Aquibium oceanicum: one gene and its partner. The protein of the gene in region 1 interacts with the protein of each later gene in a pairwise test. Links are inferred from orthologs where the notes say so. Each region holds a gene or a part of one and is shown on either strand. Other genes may lie near its edges.

Evidence for each region. Proteins that work in one complex are often made in the same cells at the same time.
Region 2: the proteins of ribD (region 1) and accC interact in binary tests that used the Escherichia coli proteins (3 or more experiments, as listed by UniProt). The link is inferred for Aquibium oceanicum from one-to-one orthologs.

Annotation. Positions count from the first base shown.
Region 1 is NZ_CP018171.1:3,584,832-3,591,737, forward strand. What follows is about bases 1,877-4,684. They hold ribD (bifunctional diaminohydroxyphosphoribosylaminopyrimidine deaminase/5-amino-6-(5-phosphoribosylamino)uracil reductase RibD), read right to left. Parts: upstream 3,942-4,684; coding sequence 2,811-3,941; downstream 1,877-2,810. Other genes in these bases: ribH (6,7-dimethyl-8-ribityllumazine synthase), read right to left, coding at 1,877-2,103; BSQ44_RS17585 (riboflavin synthase), read right to left, coding at 2,194-2,811; nrdR (transcriptional regulator NrdR), read right to left, coding at 3,946-4,419; BSQ44_RS17600 (hypothetical protein), read right to left, coding at 4,571-4,684. In the rest of the region: BSQ44_RS17570 (MFS transporter), read right to left, coding at 1-1,149; transcription antitermination factor NusB, read right to left, coding at 1,146-1,553; more of ribH, read right to left, coding at 1,651-1,876; more of BSQ44_RS17600, read right to left, coding at 4,685-5,596; BSQ44_RS17605 (hypothetical protein), read right to left, coding at 5,879-6,906. UniProt on the Escherichia coli protein: Converts 2,5-diamino-6-(ribosylamino)-4(3h)-pyrimidinone 5'-phosphate into 5-amino-6-(ribosylamino)-2,4(1h,3h)-pyrimidinedione 5'-phosphate.
Region 2 is NZ_CP018171.1:2,369,373-2,376,305, forward strand. Bases 2,261-5,095 are described here. They hold accC (acetyl-CoA carboxylase biotin carboxylase subunit), read right to left. Parts: upstream 4,433-5,095; coding sequence 3,089-4,432; downstream 2,261-3,088. Other genes in these bases: BSQ44_RS11745 (DUF2155 domain-containing protein), read left to right, coding at 2,261-2,452; aat (leucyl/phenylalanyl-tRNA--protein transferase), read right to left, coding at 2,457-3,074; accB (acetyl-CoA carboxylase biotin carboxyl carrier protein), read right to left, coding at 4,440-4,907. Outside these bases: BSQ44_RS11730 (GNAT family N-acetyltransferase), read left to right, coding at 1-449; BSQ44_RS11735 (methyltransferase family protein), read right to left, coding at 489-1,232; BSQ44_RS11740 (NADH:ubiquinone oxidoreductase subunit NDUFA12), read left to right, coding at 1,435-1,833; more of BSQ44_RS11745, read left to right, coding at 1,952-2,260; BSQ44_RS11765 (DsbA family protein), read right to left, coding at 5,147-5,941; BSQ44_RS11770 (M48 family metalloprotease), read right to left, coding at 5,970-6,933. UniProt on the Escherichia coli protein: This protein is a component of the acetyl coenzyme A carboxylase complex; first, biotin carboxylase catalyzes the carboxylation of the carrier protein and then the transcarboxylase transfers the carboxyl group to form malonyl-CoA.

The DNA of each region.
Region 1 (6,906 bases):
CGGGAATATGACCCAGTTCAGCATATCCCATCCCCAGTGGTTGTAGACCTGACCCGACATCAGCGATCCGAAGGCCACCGAGCCGAAGAGCAGGAAATCGTGGATGCCCGAAATCTTGCCCTTCTCGGATTCGCGGTAGCACTCCGAAACCATGGCCGTCGCACCGATGAAGCCGAAGTTCCAGCCGATGCCGAGCAGGATCAGCGCCGTCCAGAACTGCCACAGCGCGATGCCGGAGAGTGCGACCAGGCCGCATCCGATGAGAAGCAGCAGGCCTGTCGCGACCACGTTTTCCTTGCCGAAGCGCGCGATGAGGCGCCCGGTGAAGAAGCTCGGCGCGAACATCGCCATCACGTGCCAGGAGATGCCGAGTGCCGCCTCGTCGGGCGAGAAGCCGCAGCCCACCATGGCGAGCGGCGCACCGGTCATGACGAAGCTCATCAGAGCGTAGGAACCGATGGCGCACAGGAGCGCCACGACGAAACGCGGCTGGGAAAGGATTTCGCCGAGCGGCCGCGCCGGTTCGGCGCCCGCCACCACCGGCTTCGGCCGTTTGTCGTGCAGGCGCAGGAAGGAGAGGATGACGGCGCCGATCGCCGCCAGACCGATGATGGCGGCGAAAGAACCTGCGAACATCACCGGGGCGAAGAGTTCGCGCGAGAAGATCACCACCTGCGGCCCGACGATTGCCATGGCGACGCCGCCGGTGAGCACCGTCGAGATGGCGCGCGCCTTGTAGGTCGATGGTGCGTTGTCGGCCGCCGCGAACCGGTACTGCTGCACGGAGGCGCCGCCGAAGCCGATGACCAGCAGCCCGGCGGCGAAAAGCCAGAACTCGCCGCGGAAGAGGCCGAGCGTAGCGATCGCGCCGCCGAGCGCCGTCGCCAAGGTGCCGGAGACGAAGGCATTGCGCTGCCCGACATTGCGCACCAGCGCCGCGAGCGGCAGGGCGCCGAGTGCGACGCCGATATTGTAGGCCGTGATCGGAGCGGTCGCGAGCGACTTGTCGGCGTCGAGCAGGTAGTATCCCGCCAGTCCGCCGGTCGAGATGGAGATCGGGGCTGCGGAGCCCACTATGGCGCTGGCGCAGGCGAGGATGATCGCGGTGCGCCGCGCCTCCTTCTGCTGCGTCTCGAGCGACGCTGTCACTGGGCGTCCTGGCCGCGGCCTTCGCCGCGGATGCGCCGGGCGACGCGGTCGAGCACGGCGTTGACCAGCCGCGGCTCCTCCTCCTCATAGAAGGCCTTGGCGATGTCGACATACTCCGACACGATCACCGCCACCGGCACGTCGCGCCGCTCCATCAGCTCGTAGACCCCGGCGCGCATGATCGCGCGCAACGTCGAGTCCAGGCGAGACAGCGGCCAGTCCTCGGTGAGCGCGTCGTGGATGACCGGATCGATCGTCTTCTGGTTCTGCACCACGCCGGCCAGGATCGACCGAAACCACTGTGCGTCGGCCTCGCGATAGACGGCGCCGTCGATCTCCTTGCCGAGCCGGAAGGATTCATACTCCGCGGTGATCTCGAGCAGCCCGCTGCCGGCCACGTCCATCTGATAGAGCGCCTGCACGGCGGCCAGACGCGCGGCACCGCGCTTGTTGGCCTGCCGGGGCGCCCGATCGTCGCCGCTGGTCGCCTCCTTCACGGGATCAGGCTCCGAGCTGTCCACGGATGGCGATCATGGTCAGCGCGGCGCGCGCCGCGAAGCCGCCCTTGTCGCCCTCGGTTTTCCTGGCACGGGCCCAGGCCTGGGCCTCGTTCTCGACCGTGATGATGCCGTTGCCGATCGCCAGCGCCTCGTCGACCGCGAGGTTCATCAGCGCACGCGCCGATTCATTGGCGACGATATCGAAGTGGTGCGTCTCGCCGCGGATCACGCAGCCGAGCGCGACGAAGCCGTCGTACTCGGTGCCGTCGTCCTCGGCGTCGAGCGCGAAGGCAATGACCGCCGGCACCTCGAGCGCGCCGGGAGCGCTGATGACGTCGTAGGTCGCGCCGGCTTCGTCCAGCGCGGCCTTGGCGCCTTCCAGGAGCGCGTCCGCCAGTCCGTCATAGTAACGGGCCTCCACGATGAGGAGGTGGGGTTTTGAGGACGAGGCCATGAATATCTCCGAATGAGCCGGTCACTTAGGCCGATCGGCGCGGAACGGCAAGGCGCAGTTTGACGCGAGGAGGGCTTTCTTGCCGGTCCGCTACAGTCCCTGCGCCGCCGCCTCGGCGAGCCGGGCCGCGTAGCGCGCCATGGTGTCGATTTCGAGATTGACCTCGTCGCCTATCGACCGCTCGCCCCATGTCGTCACCGAAAGCGAATGCTGGATCAGGAGCACGTCGAAGCGGGCGCCCTCGACATTGTTGACCGTCAGCGACGTGCCGTCGAGGGCCACCGAGCCCTTCGGCGCGATGAAGCGGGCGAGCTCCTTCGGTGCTTCCAGCGTGAAGCGCACCGCGTCGCCCTCCTCTTTGCGCGCGACGATTGTGGCGGTTCCGTCGGCATGGCCAGACACGATATGGCCGCCGAGCTCGTCGCCGACCTTGAGCGCCCGTTCCAGGTTGATGCGAGTTCCCTTGTCCCAAGTCCGCGCGGTCGTCAGGCGCAGCGCCTCCTCCCAGGCCTCGACCTCGAACCAGCGGGCGTTGGAGCCCGCCTCGGGCAGCGCCACCACCGTGAGGCAGACGCCGGAACAGGCGATGGAGGCTCCGATGTCGATGCCAGCGGGATCGTAGGCGGTCTCAACGCGCAGCCGCACGCCTTCGTTGAGCAGGCGGACGTCGGCCACGGTCCCGACGTCGGTGACGATCCCGGTGAACATCAGGAACTCCTCTCGTATTCAATGAGCCGGTCCTCGCCGAAGCGGCTTTCCGCCGTTGCGCGGAATTCGGCAGGCACGGTTGCCTCGTGGACCGGCGAGGCTATGCCGCCCTCGCCCACGGTCGCGGCCCCCTTGAACAGCAGGAGCCGGTCGACCAGACCGGCATCGAGGAAACGGCGGGCGGTCTCGGCGCCACCCTCCAGGAAAACGCTCTTGATCCCGAGCACGCCCAGCATGCGCAGGATCTCGCGGGGCTCCATGCGGCCGCGATAGTCGGAGGCGATGGTGTGGAGGCCGGCGCCCTTGCGGCGCAGGAGGTCGAGCGAACGGCGCGGCGCCTTTTCGGTCGTCAGCACCAGCGTGCTTCCCGGCCGGCCGGACAGCATCCGCGCGGTGTCAGGCAGGCGCGCCAGCGGATCGACGACGACGCGCAGCGGCGACCTGTCTTCAAGCTCCGGCAGCCGCACGGTGAGCAGGGGATCGTCTTCGATGGCGGTGCCGACGCCGACCATCACGGCCTCGTGCTCCAGCCGCATGGTCTGGACGGCGGTGCGGGCGAGCGGGCCGGTGATGGCGACTTGGCCCTCGCCCTTGCGGCCCAGCATCCCGTCGGCCGAGACCGCGAGCTTGAGGGTGAGGAACGGGCGGCCCCTGGCCTTCAGCGACAGGAACCCGGCCATGGCGCGGCGCGCCTCGCCCTCCATGCAGCCGGTGACGACTTCGATGCCGGCCTTGCGCAGGATCGCGACGCCGCGCCCCGTGACGCGGGGGTCCGGGTCGAGCGTCGCGATGACGACGCGCGCCACGCCGGCCGACACGAGCGCGTCGGCGCAGGGCGGTGCGCGGCCGATGTGGGAGCAGGGTTCGAGCGTGGCGTAGGCGGTGGCGCCGCGGGCGGCATCGCCGGCCTCGGCCAACGCCTGGAGTTCCGCATGCGGCCTGCCGCCGGGTGCCGTCACGCCGCGGCCGACGATCACCGGGCCGCCCTGGCCGGTGCGTACCACCAGCGCGCCGACCGAGGGGTTTTCGGCGGTCAGGCCGAGGTGGCGGAAGGAGAGGCGGATGGCCGCCGCCATGAATCGGCGGTCGGTTTCCTCCTGCGGCTGATCGACCGGAGAATAGGTTGCCATGGGCCTACTGCGCGTCGCCGTCGCGGCCCTCGCCGCCGAGCTCGCCCAGAAGCTCCTGGAAGTCGCGGGCCTCGCGAAAATTGCGGTAGACCGAGGCGAAGCGGACATAGGCGACGTCGTCGAGCGATTTCAGGGCTTCCATCACCAGCCGGCCGACCTCGCTGGAGGCGACCTCGGCCTCGCCGGAGCTTTCGAGCTGGCGCACGATGCCGGAGACCGCGCGGTCGATGCGGGCGGGCTCGACGTTGCGCTTGCGCAGCGCGATGTCGAAGGAGCGCTGCAGCTTGTCGCGGTCGAAGGGCGTCTTGCGGCCGGACTTCTTGACCACGACGAGTTCGCGCAGCTGCACCCGCTCGAACGTGGTGAAGCGGCCGCCGCAATCCGGGCAGACCCGGCGCCGGCGGATGGCGGCCCCCTCCTCGGCGGGACGGGAATCCTTCACCTGCGTGTCTTCGGACTGACAGTAGGGGCAGCGCATTCACAAAACCTCGTGGACCGCGGGAGGCTTACGAGATTTTGTCGGGACAGGGAAGCGCGCGGGCGACGTCATGTCCCGCGCATACGGCATCAACCCCGGCCGCGTCGCGATCGGGAGGAATTGGCGGATTTTTCGCGGCCGCGGCGCCGCTCTACGATGTATCGGGCAGCGCCTCGTGGGCGAAATGGTTCAGGTCGCGCAGGATCTCGTGGATCTCGTGTCTGGGCCGGCGGCTTGCCGCGCAAAACTGGCCGGGCGGCCGGCCGACGCGCAGCGGCGAGAGGCGACGCCACGCGCCTTGCGCCCGGGCGCGGGCGCGCAGCGCCTGCAGGCGGACGAAGCGGCGGGCCTGGCGCGGCAGGTCGTCGAGTGCTTCGGCCACCGCCTTGAGCCGCAGCACCAGACGCGTCGCGTCGAGCGGATCGTCGGGCGTCGGCGGCGGCGGCAGGCGATGCGGCACAGCGTCGCCGAAGGAGAGAATGCGGGGGGCGGCATGCGGCGGCACGGTGCGCGGGCGCGCAGCGCGGGGATTGCGCAGCCGGTCGACGAGGGGCAGAGCGATAAAGGTGCGCGGGCGGCGCACGGAAGGGACGGCGCGCCGGGGCGCGGGAACGGCGGACGGCGGAAGCACCACGGCAATGCCGAGGCTGCGCAGGACGGCGACGGCGGCATTGTCCTTCCGCCCGCCGGTGTGCCGTGCCGGCCGCGCGGGCCCGGGCGGCGTCTCGGCCTCGGGGGGCGTCTCGGGCAGGGTCTTGGCCGCCACGATGACCAGCCGCCGGGCGGCCGATTCGGCCGGGCGCAGCAGGCGCAGCACGGCGCGGTGGAGCCGGCGGGGGAGTGTTGCGGCAATCGGCGGTCGGCAGTCGGCAGTCGTTGCGGAGCCCTCCCCTGACCGCCCGGGAGCCGGGGACAGTTTACTTTTTTCCGCCTGCGGATCTTCCCGGAGCGCCGCGCTGTCCGGACGGAAAAAAGTAAACTGTCCCCCGAGGTCCCCCGCCGGGTTCCCGCTGCCTGCGGCAGCGTCCCGGCCTTCTCCGCCTGTTGCCGTGCCACCGGCACGGCAAATTTGCGCCTCCGGCGCAAACCGACAGTCGAAGCCAGCCATGGCGACGAGCGCGGCCAGCACGCGCCGCAGCGCCGCCCCGTTCCCCTCGATCACCACCTGCCAGTCCATCGCCGCCTTCCGTTGGTTTGGGCGGTGGGAGTATGGGGCGGGGTTTTGGGGGTGTGGATGGAAAAGCGGTGGTCGGGAGTGGGAAGTCGGCAGTCGGGCGAGCGAAATCAGGGGGTGGGGGGGGGGGATGTTTTCGGGAGGAGGAAGTTTGTCCACGCCTGAGGTGGCGGCAGGAATGGTGTTCGGAGGGCAGAACAGCGCCCCATATCGGCCGGCTAAGGCTGACCCTCATCCGCCTGAGAGCGGACCATGAACCATCAAGGTTTGGTATGGTCCGAGTGGTTATCCGGCCGCGTCACGCTTCTTTTCAACGATCAAGTGAAGCGCTTGAAGTAGTTGTCCTTGATTTACACGCCTGAGATGAGTGGGTGCGACGCTTCGGTCTGTGGTCGCGGCAGTGCGATAGGCATCTTCGAAATCTTCGTCAGATAGAATGGCAGGGAACTTTCCTACCTTCGAACCTGCGCGCTGCCGCTCGTAAGAGACATAAGTTTCGGCGATACCTTTAACTTCCGACGCGTCAGATATGGCGATCAAATCTGCGCGCGACCCCTCTTCGAAGCCCAACCGCTGAAACAACGGATAGTTGTAGTCGCGAAGATTCGCTGCTCCTCGTGGAGTTGACGCCGACAACATCAAAAGAGAGTAGCCCTCATCATTACGAATAGCTTCATCGAAGAGGTAGCGAAGATCTTGTAGATATCCTTGTATCTTTGCCGCGCTGTATCCACTACCAAAAAGCGTTTCAACTTCATCAAGGCACAGCATTACTCCAAAAACTATGCCTTTGCTGCGTGCAAACGCAAGCAGCTCTGTCATATTGCGTGTCATCATCGCTGCGCTAGCGAGCCGAGCAAAGACACCTAGGTGACGCTTTTCTGTATTACTCAGCGCCGCACCTCCAAGCCATTTCTTGGCTAGATCTCTTAGAGGTTCGAACAACATGCGCCCGTCACGATCTGGCGGCATGAATCCAGGCCGGCTTGCTCTAAAAAGAAGCTGAAGTACGTTCTTTAGCTCGCCCTGCTTCAATCCATCGAACTCTGCTGCATCTTCGCAACTTCGTATGATTGCGGTGAGCAGATCATATTCACCGGACAGTTTGGCGGCCTCATCAGCTTCGCGAAGCACCTCCCTTACGAGGTGAGAGGCTGAATTTGATCCAGCCAGGATCTCAACGACCGCAAAAGGACGCCCGGAGGTTCGCCGGAACTCCCTCATCAAATACTGACAATGCCGCAAGAAGTGGGTCTTGCCTCCCCCCGTGCTGCCTTGGACACCCATAGCGCGGCGTTGAGGCTCTTCAGCCA
Region 2 (6,933 bases), 1.2 Mb from region 1 along the record:
TGATCCGTGAGGCGCGCGAGGAGGACGTCCGCTCGCTGGCCGCGCTCTTCGCCGACGATTCCATAGGCGGCCATGGCGATACGGTCGAGGAATCGGCCTATCCCTCCTATCTCGAGGCATTCCGCAGCATCTCGGCCAGTCCCTGCGACACGCTGTTCGTCGCCGAACTCGACGGCGAAGTGGTCGGCACGTTCCAGACGACGCTGACCCGGATGATGACGGGGCAGGGGCGCCTGGTGATGACCGTCGAGGCGGTGCAGACCCGCGCCGACATCCGCGGGCGCGGCATCGGCGAAGCCATGATGCGGGCGGCGATTCGCATGGCGCGCGACGCGGGCGCGGGCCAGGTGCAGCTTTCCTCGAACATGCAGCGCGAAGCCGCGCACCGCTTCTACGAGCGGCTGGGCTTCGCACGCAGCCACTACGCCTTCAAGATGAAGCTCGGCTAGGAAGCGGCTCGGGTCCCGTCCGTAGTCCGATGCCGCGTTCTAACGGCCGGCGACGTCGAGGAGGCGCGTGCGCTTCTTCAGGGTGCGCAGGAACAGGTAGAGCATCGCCCCGCCCGCCAGCGTGACCGTCCAGGTCGGGTCGACGCTTTCAGGATGCTCCGTCAGGTACTCGTGCAACTGGTCGACGAGGAAGAACGCGGCTACGATCGCGAAGAAGCCGGAATATTCTCGGCGCAGGACGTTGCGGACCGAGAACTGCAGGACCGGCGCGCGCCAGTCCTTGAGGCGCGGCAGGAAGACGGGCGTCTGCTTGGCCCAGGCAAGGTAGACCTCGCCGAACTTCGCCACCAGGAAGGCTTCCTCCGCCGCGATGATGCGCTCCAGATAGAGCCACAGGAACAGGCCCATGATGACGACCACGAAGACGTCCTGCGTGAAGGCGGCGATCGCCATGTAGATGACGGCGTTGCCGAGATAGAGCGGGTTGCGCGTCAGCGAATAGAGACCGGTGGTGTTGAGCGTTTCGGCGAGCTGGCCGCGCGTGTTGCGACCGGAGGTGCCGGCCGGCACATAGCCGACGGTGACAGCCCTGATCGCAAGCCCGGCGAAGGCGAGCGCGATGCAGGCGGCCTCGTAGAGGGAGTCGACCAGGGACCCGAATTCGGCCTCGACCGCTTCCGGCCGGGTGAGGGCGACGAGGAACAGCGGAGCGAGCCCGAGAAGCAGGTAGCTTCGCCACCGGAACAGCCAGTTTCCCTGCCGTGCCATGAGATCGGAAACCATGCGCATATCCTCCGAAAATGCCGCACTGGAACAGATCATCGTCAATAGCGGCGCCATTGGGGCGCCTCGTTGATGCGCGTCAAGCATGACGCCGGTTTTCCGCGCAAGGAGAATGCGACGCCTGCGGAACCCTGCGCGACGCGCCCCTTGCGTTCGCGGTCGCCCGACGCCATAAGGCCACCATGCCTTCGCGAGGTATCCGATGAAGAAGTTTCTCCTGCAGCTGTTCACCTGGTGGCACGGCCAGACCCTCGGCACGCGTTTCCACACGTGGCGGAACGGAACCTTCGTCGGCAAGGACGACGAGGGCAACATGTACTACGAGGGCGGCACGGACTCCGAAGGCCGCGCGCGCCGCTGGGTGATCTACAACGGTGTGTCGGAGGCGACCCGGATCCCGCCGGGCTGGTATGGCTGGATGCATCACCGCGTCGACACGCCACCGCCGGCGGAGGACTACAAGCCGCGCGAGTGGCAGAAGCCGCACGAGCCGAATCACACCGGCACCTGGAAGGCCTATCGTCCGAAGGGCTCGGTGCTGCGCCCCGGCGACCGGCCGCACGTGACCGGAGATTACGACGCCTGGACGCCGGGCGGCTGACGCTCGCCGCCAAGACGGTTTACTTGTCGCCACAATCCTTGGTTAACCGGATGTTGATCGGGCGCGGCCATCATGGCGGCGCTCGCAGATGTCGCGCAGAGGATACGGTCGGAAGCTCATGACACAGACGGCATTCTCGTCCCTGTTGCGCTCGCTCGGCTGTGTCGCCGTCGTGTCGGTCCTGACGGGGGTCGCTCCGGCGCAGTCGATCACCATCCAGGAGAATTTCCCCGCATCGAGCGAGAGCGAGACGGCGGCAGAGCCCGCGCCGCCCGCGCGGATCACCAATCCGGTGGCGGAGTTCACCGGGATCGACAAGATCACCGGGCGCATCATCAATTTCGACGTCTATGTCGACGAGACGGTCCAGTTCGGCGCCCTCCAGGTGACGCCGCGGGTGTGCTATTCCAGCCCCGACACGGCGGAATCGAAGACCGATTCCTTCGTCGAGGTCGACGAGATCACGCTCGACCGCAAGATACGGCGGATCTTCTCGGGCTGGATGTTCGCCGAAAGCCCCGGCCTCAACGCCGTTGAGCACGCCGTCTACGACGTCTGGCTGAAGGACTGCAAGCAGGAGTCCGAAGTGCCGGCGCCGGAGGCCGCGAGCGCGGACTGACGGCTTAGGGGCTGAACGTCGCCTCGCCCTCGATCGCCGCCGCCAGCATCCGTTCGTAGCGCCGCCGCGGCACGTCGACGGCGCCGAAGCGCTTCAGGTGCTCGGTCGTGAACTGCGTGTCGAGCAGGATGAAGCCGCGTTCGCGCAGGCGTTCGACCAGCGCCACGAGGCAGACCTTGGAGGCGTCGGGTTCGCGCGAGAACATGCTTTCCCCGAAGAAGGTGCGCCCCAGCGTCACGCCGTAGAGGCCGCCGACGAGCCGTTCGCCAACCCGCGCCTCGACCGTGTGGCAGTGCCCCCGTTCGAAGAGTTGCGCGTAGGCCTCGCGGATCGGTGCGTTGATCCAGGTGCTGGGGCGGCCCTGACGCGCCTCGGCGCAACCTTCGATCACTCCGTCGAAATCGCGGTCGAAATCGATGGCGAAAAGACCCTTGCGGATGGTCTTGCGCAAGCTGTTCGGCACGTGGAAATCGTCGAGCGGGATGATGCCGCGTATTTCGGGCCGGACCCAGAAGACCTCCGGATCGTCGGCACTCTCGGCCATCGGGAAGACGCCCGTCGAGTAGGCCTTGAGCAACAGGTCCGGCGGAATTCGGTAGCCGGGTGCGAAGGGGCGTTCCATCGCGGAACCTTCGGTCAGTCCTTGGCCGCCAGGTACTTCTCGAGCCAATGGATGTCGTAGTCGCCGTTCGCGATGTCGCGGTTGCCGACGAGGTCCCTGAACAGCGGCAGGGTGGTCTTGATGCCGTCGACCACGAACTCGTCCAGCGCGCGCCGCAGGCGCATCATGCATTCGACGCGGTTGCGTCCGTGCACGATCAGCTTGCCGATCAGGCTGTCGTAGTAGGGCGGGATCCGGTAGCCCGAGTAGACCCCCGAATCGACGCGGATGCCGAGGCCACCCGGCGTGTGGAAATGGCTGATCGTGCCGGGCGAGGGCGTGAAGGTGCGCGGGTCCTCGGCGTTGATGCGGCACTCGATGGCGTGGCCCTGGAAGCGGATGTCGTCCTGCTTCACCGAGAGCCCACCGCCGGACGCGACGCGGATCTGCTCGTGCACGAGATCGATGCCGGTGATCGCCTCAGTCACCGGATGCTCGACCTGCAGGCGCGTGTTCATTTCGATGAAATAGAACTCGCCGTTCTCGTAGAGGAATTCGATGGTACCCGCGCCCGAATAGCCGAGGTCGGCGATGGCATTGGCGCAGATGCCGCCGATGCGCGCGCGTTCCTCCGCGTTGAGGGCAGGGGAATTGGCCTCTTCCCAGACCTTCTGGTGGCGGCGCTGCAGCGAGCAGTCGCGTTCGCCGAGGTGGATACCGGCGCCGCGCCCGTCGCCCATGACCTGGACCTCGATGTGGCGGGGCTTCTCGAGGTACTTCTCGATGTAGACCGCGTCGTCGCCGAAGGCGGCACCCGCTTCCGAGCGCGCCGTGGCGAGTGCGACCACGAGATCGTCCTCGGTGTGCGCGACCTTCATGCCGCGCCCGCCGCCGCCGGCAGAGGCCTTGATGATGACGGGATAGCCGATCTCGGCGGCGATGCGCCTGGCGTCCTTCTCTTCGGTCACGGCGCCATCGGACCCCGGGACGACCGGGATGCCGAGCCGCTTGGCCGTGCGCTTGGCCTCGATCTTGTCGCCCATGACCCGGATGTGGTCGCCGGAGGGACCGATGAAGGTGATGTTGTGGGCCGCCAGGATGTCGGCGAAGCGGGCGTTCTCAGACAGGAAGCCGTAGCCCGGATGGATGGCGTCCGCGCCGGTGATCTCGCAGGCGGCGACGATCTGGTGGATGTTGAGGTAGCTGTCGCGCGAAGGCGGCGGTCCGATGCACACGCTCTCGTCGGCTAGCCGCACATGCATGGCGTCGGCATCGGCGGTCGAATGCACGGCCACCGTCTGGATGCCGAGCTCCTTGGCCGCGCGCAGTACCCTGAGAGCGATTTCCCCGCGATTGGCGATGAGGATCTTCTGGAACATGCGACCCCTACTCGATCACGACGAGCGGTTCGCCATACTCGACCGGCTGGGTGTCCTCGAAGAGGATCTGCGTCACGGTGCCCGCGCGCGGCGACGGAATCTGGTTCATCGTCTTCATCGCCTCGATGATGAGCAGCGTCTGGCCCTCGCGCACCTTCTGGCCGATCTCGACGAAGGGAGGAGAGCCGGGCGAGGGGGCGGCGTAGGCGGTGCCGACCATGGGCGAGGGGACGATCTTGTCGGAGGGCGGAGCAGGCGTGGTCGCGGCGGGGGCGACCTGTGACGCGCCGGAGGGACGCTCCTGGTACTGCGGCGCCGGTGCATTGGCGAACGCGTGAATGGGAGCGTTCTGGCGCGAGACCCGAACGCGCAGATCGCCTTGCTCGACCTCGATTTCCGAGAGGTTCGTCTCGTTCAGGATGCCTGCGAGATCTCTGATGAGCTGCTGGTCCACGACGGGGTTCTTTGTCGCCATCGAACGTTCGTTCCTTCCAAACTTGTCGCGCCGCGCCCGCGAGGCCACCGACGGTCTTCCCCCGGACGCGGTGGGAACCGCCCACGTGGCACGCCGGTCGCGAGGCTCGCTGGAGCCGTGCGCGACCGCTATGACGCGGCGGGACCCTCTATAGTAGCCATAGGACTCAAGCGAAAGAGCGCAAGTGCCCATCTTGCGCTCTACACAGCCTTCGAGGGGTGAACGCCGCGGCAGGCGCCTCAGCAGGTCGCCTCGCCGCACTGTTCGAGATTGGCGACCTTCTCTTCCAGCACCTGCCGGCCGAGCGCGCCGTAGATGACTTCCTCGCCCACCACGTAGGAAGGAGTGCCGGAGATGCCGAGCTGGTTCGCGAGTTCGTAGGTCTTGCCGAAGGTCTCGTTGATGGCCGGGTCTTCCATGGCCTCGCGCATCGCCGCCTCGTCGGCGCCTAGCGACAAAGCGATCTTCATCGCGCTGTCTTCGTCCGCCTTGGCGGCGCCGCCCAGCAGTTCCGCATGGAACTCGCCGTACTTTTCCGGCATCAGCTTGTGAAAGGCCATCGAGACCACGTGCGCCTGCATCGAATCAGGCCCGAGGATGGGGAATTCCTTGAGCACGAAGCGCACGTCCGGATTGGCCTCGGTCATGGCCAGCATGTCGCCCATCGCCCGTTTGCAGTAGCCGCAATTGTAGTCGAAGAACTCGACCAGCGTGTATTTGGCCTCTGGATTCCCGTAGATGCCGTCGTGCTCGGACGAGAAGATGTGCTCGTTGGCGGCCCGGATCGTCTCCAGCTGCGCGACGCGCTGCTCTTCCTTCTGCTTGGCTTCGAGTGCCGCCTGCGCTTCGAGCAGCACTTCCGGATTGGTGAGGAGGTAGTCGCGGATGATCGCTTCGATCGCCGCGCGGTCCATGGAGGCGGGCGCGACCGTTTCCTGCGCCAGGACGGGTTGCGGACCAGCCGCGAAGCCGGAGATGGCAATCGCCGCCGCGACGGCGACCCCCGCGACGCTGAAACCGAGAAACTTCCTCATGGTCACCCTTTCCGGCCGGAGCCGCCCGTCATTTGCGCGGCGGCTTCATGTTGATGATGTCCTGGGCGCGGACCCAACCCGGGGCGCCCGTCTTGAATTTCTGCTGCGCGCGCGCGGCGAAGATGCGCGCTTCCTTGTAGGAAGCGGAATAGAAGTGAGCTTCCGCGGTCGCCAGTTCGGCTTCGCCGACGTCTCCCAGGCGGCCATAGGCCTGTGCCAGGTGGAAGTAGGCGTCGGGATTGTCGCCGTCCGGGCGCAGGGCTTCCCTGATTTCCTTCACCGCCTGCCGGATGGCTTTCTCGTCGCCGGTGGCGATCAGCGCCTTGCCGCGCTGGATCTGGATGAGATCGGGCTTGCCCGGCGCGAGCGACAGCGCCGCCGAATAGGCTTTCGCGGCCTCCGATGGCTTGTTGGCGCGCATCAGGATCTCGCCGCGTATCTCGTGGAAATACGGGTTCTTCGGGTAGTCCTTCAGCAGCGCGTCCACCTTTGCCAGGGCATTCGCCGGGCTGCCGCGCAGATGCGTGTTGACGACGTCGGCATACCGCGCCGGCAGGCCGACCGGATCGTAGCGGAACAGCCGCGCCGTGGCGTTCGGTCCTTCGGTGTAGGCGGCGATCTTGGCGCGCATCAGGTCGTGGCGCGCCTGCAGCGAGGCGGCGTCCTTGTTGCCGAAGTACGGGCTCTCGCGGGCGACGACTTCGAGATTGGCGATGCGCTCGCGCGGCATCGGGTGGCTGACCTGATACGGGTCGATCCGCGCGCCCGAAAGCGCGAGCGCGCTGGCGAAGCGGCTGAAGGTCTTCAGCATGCCCTCCGCCGACTGGCCCGTCTTGCGCAGATACTCGAGCGCCGAGCGGTCGGCGGCCAGTTCCTCGGTCCGCTGGTAGCCGAGCAGGCTCCGCCGCGCGATTTCCGCTCCGCCCATGGCGATACCGGCACCCGACTGCGCGATGCCGCCACTGTTGGCGAGCGCCCCGCCGACGGTCGCG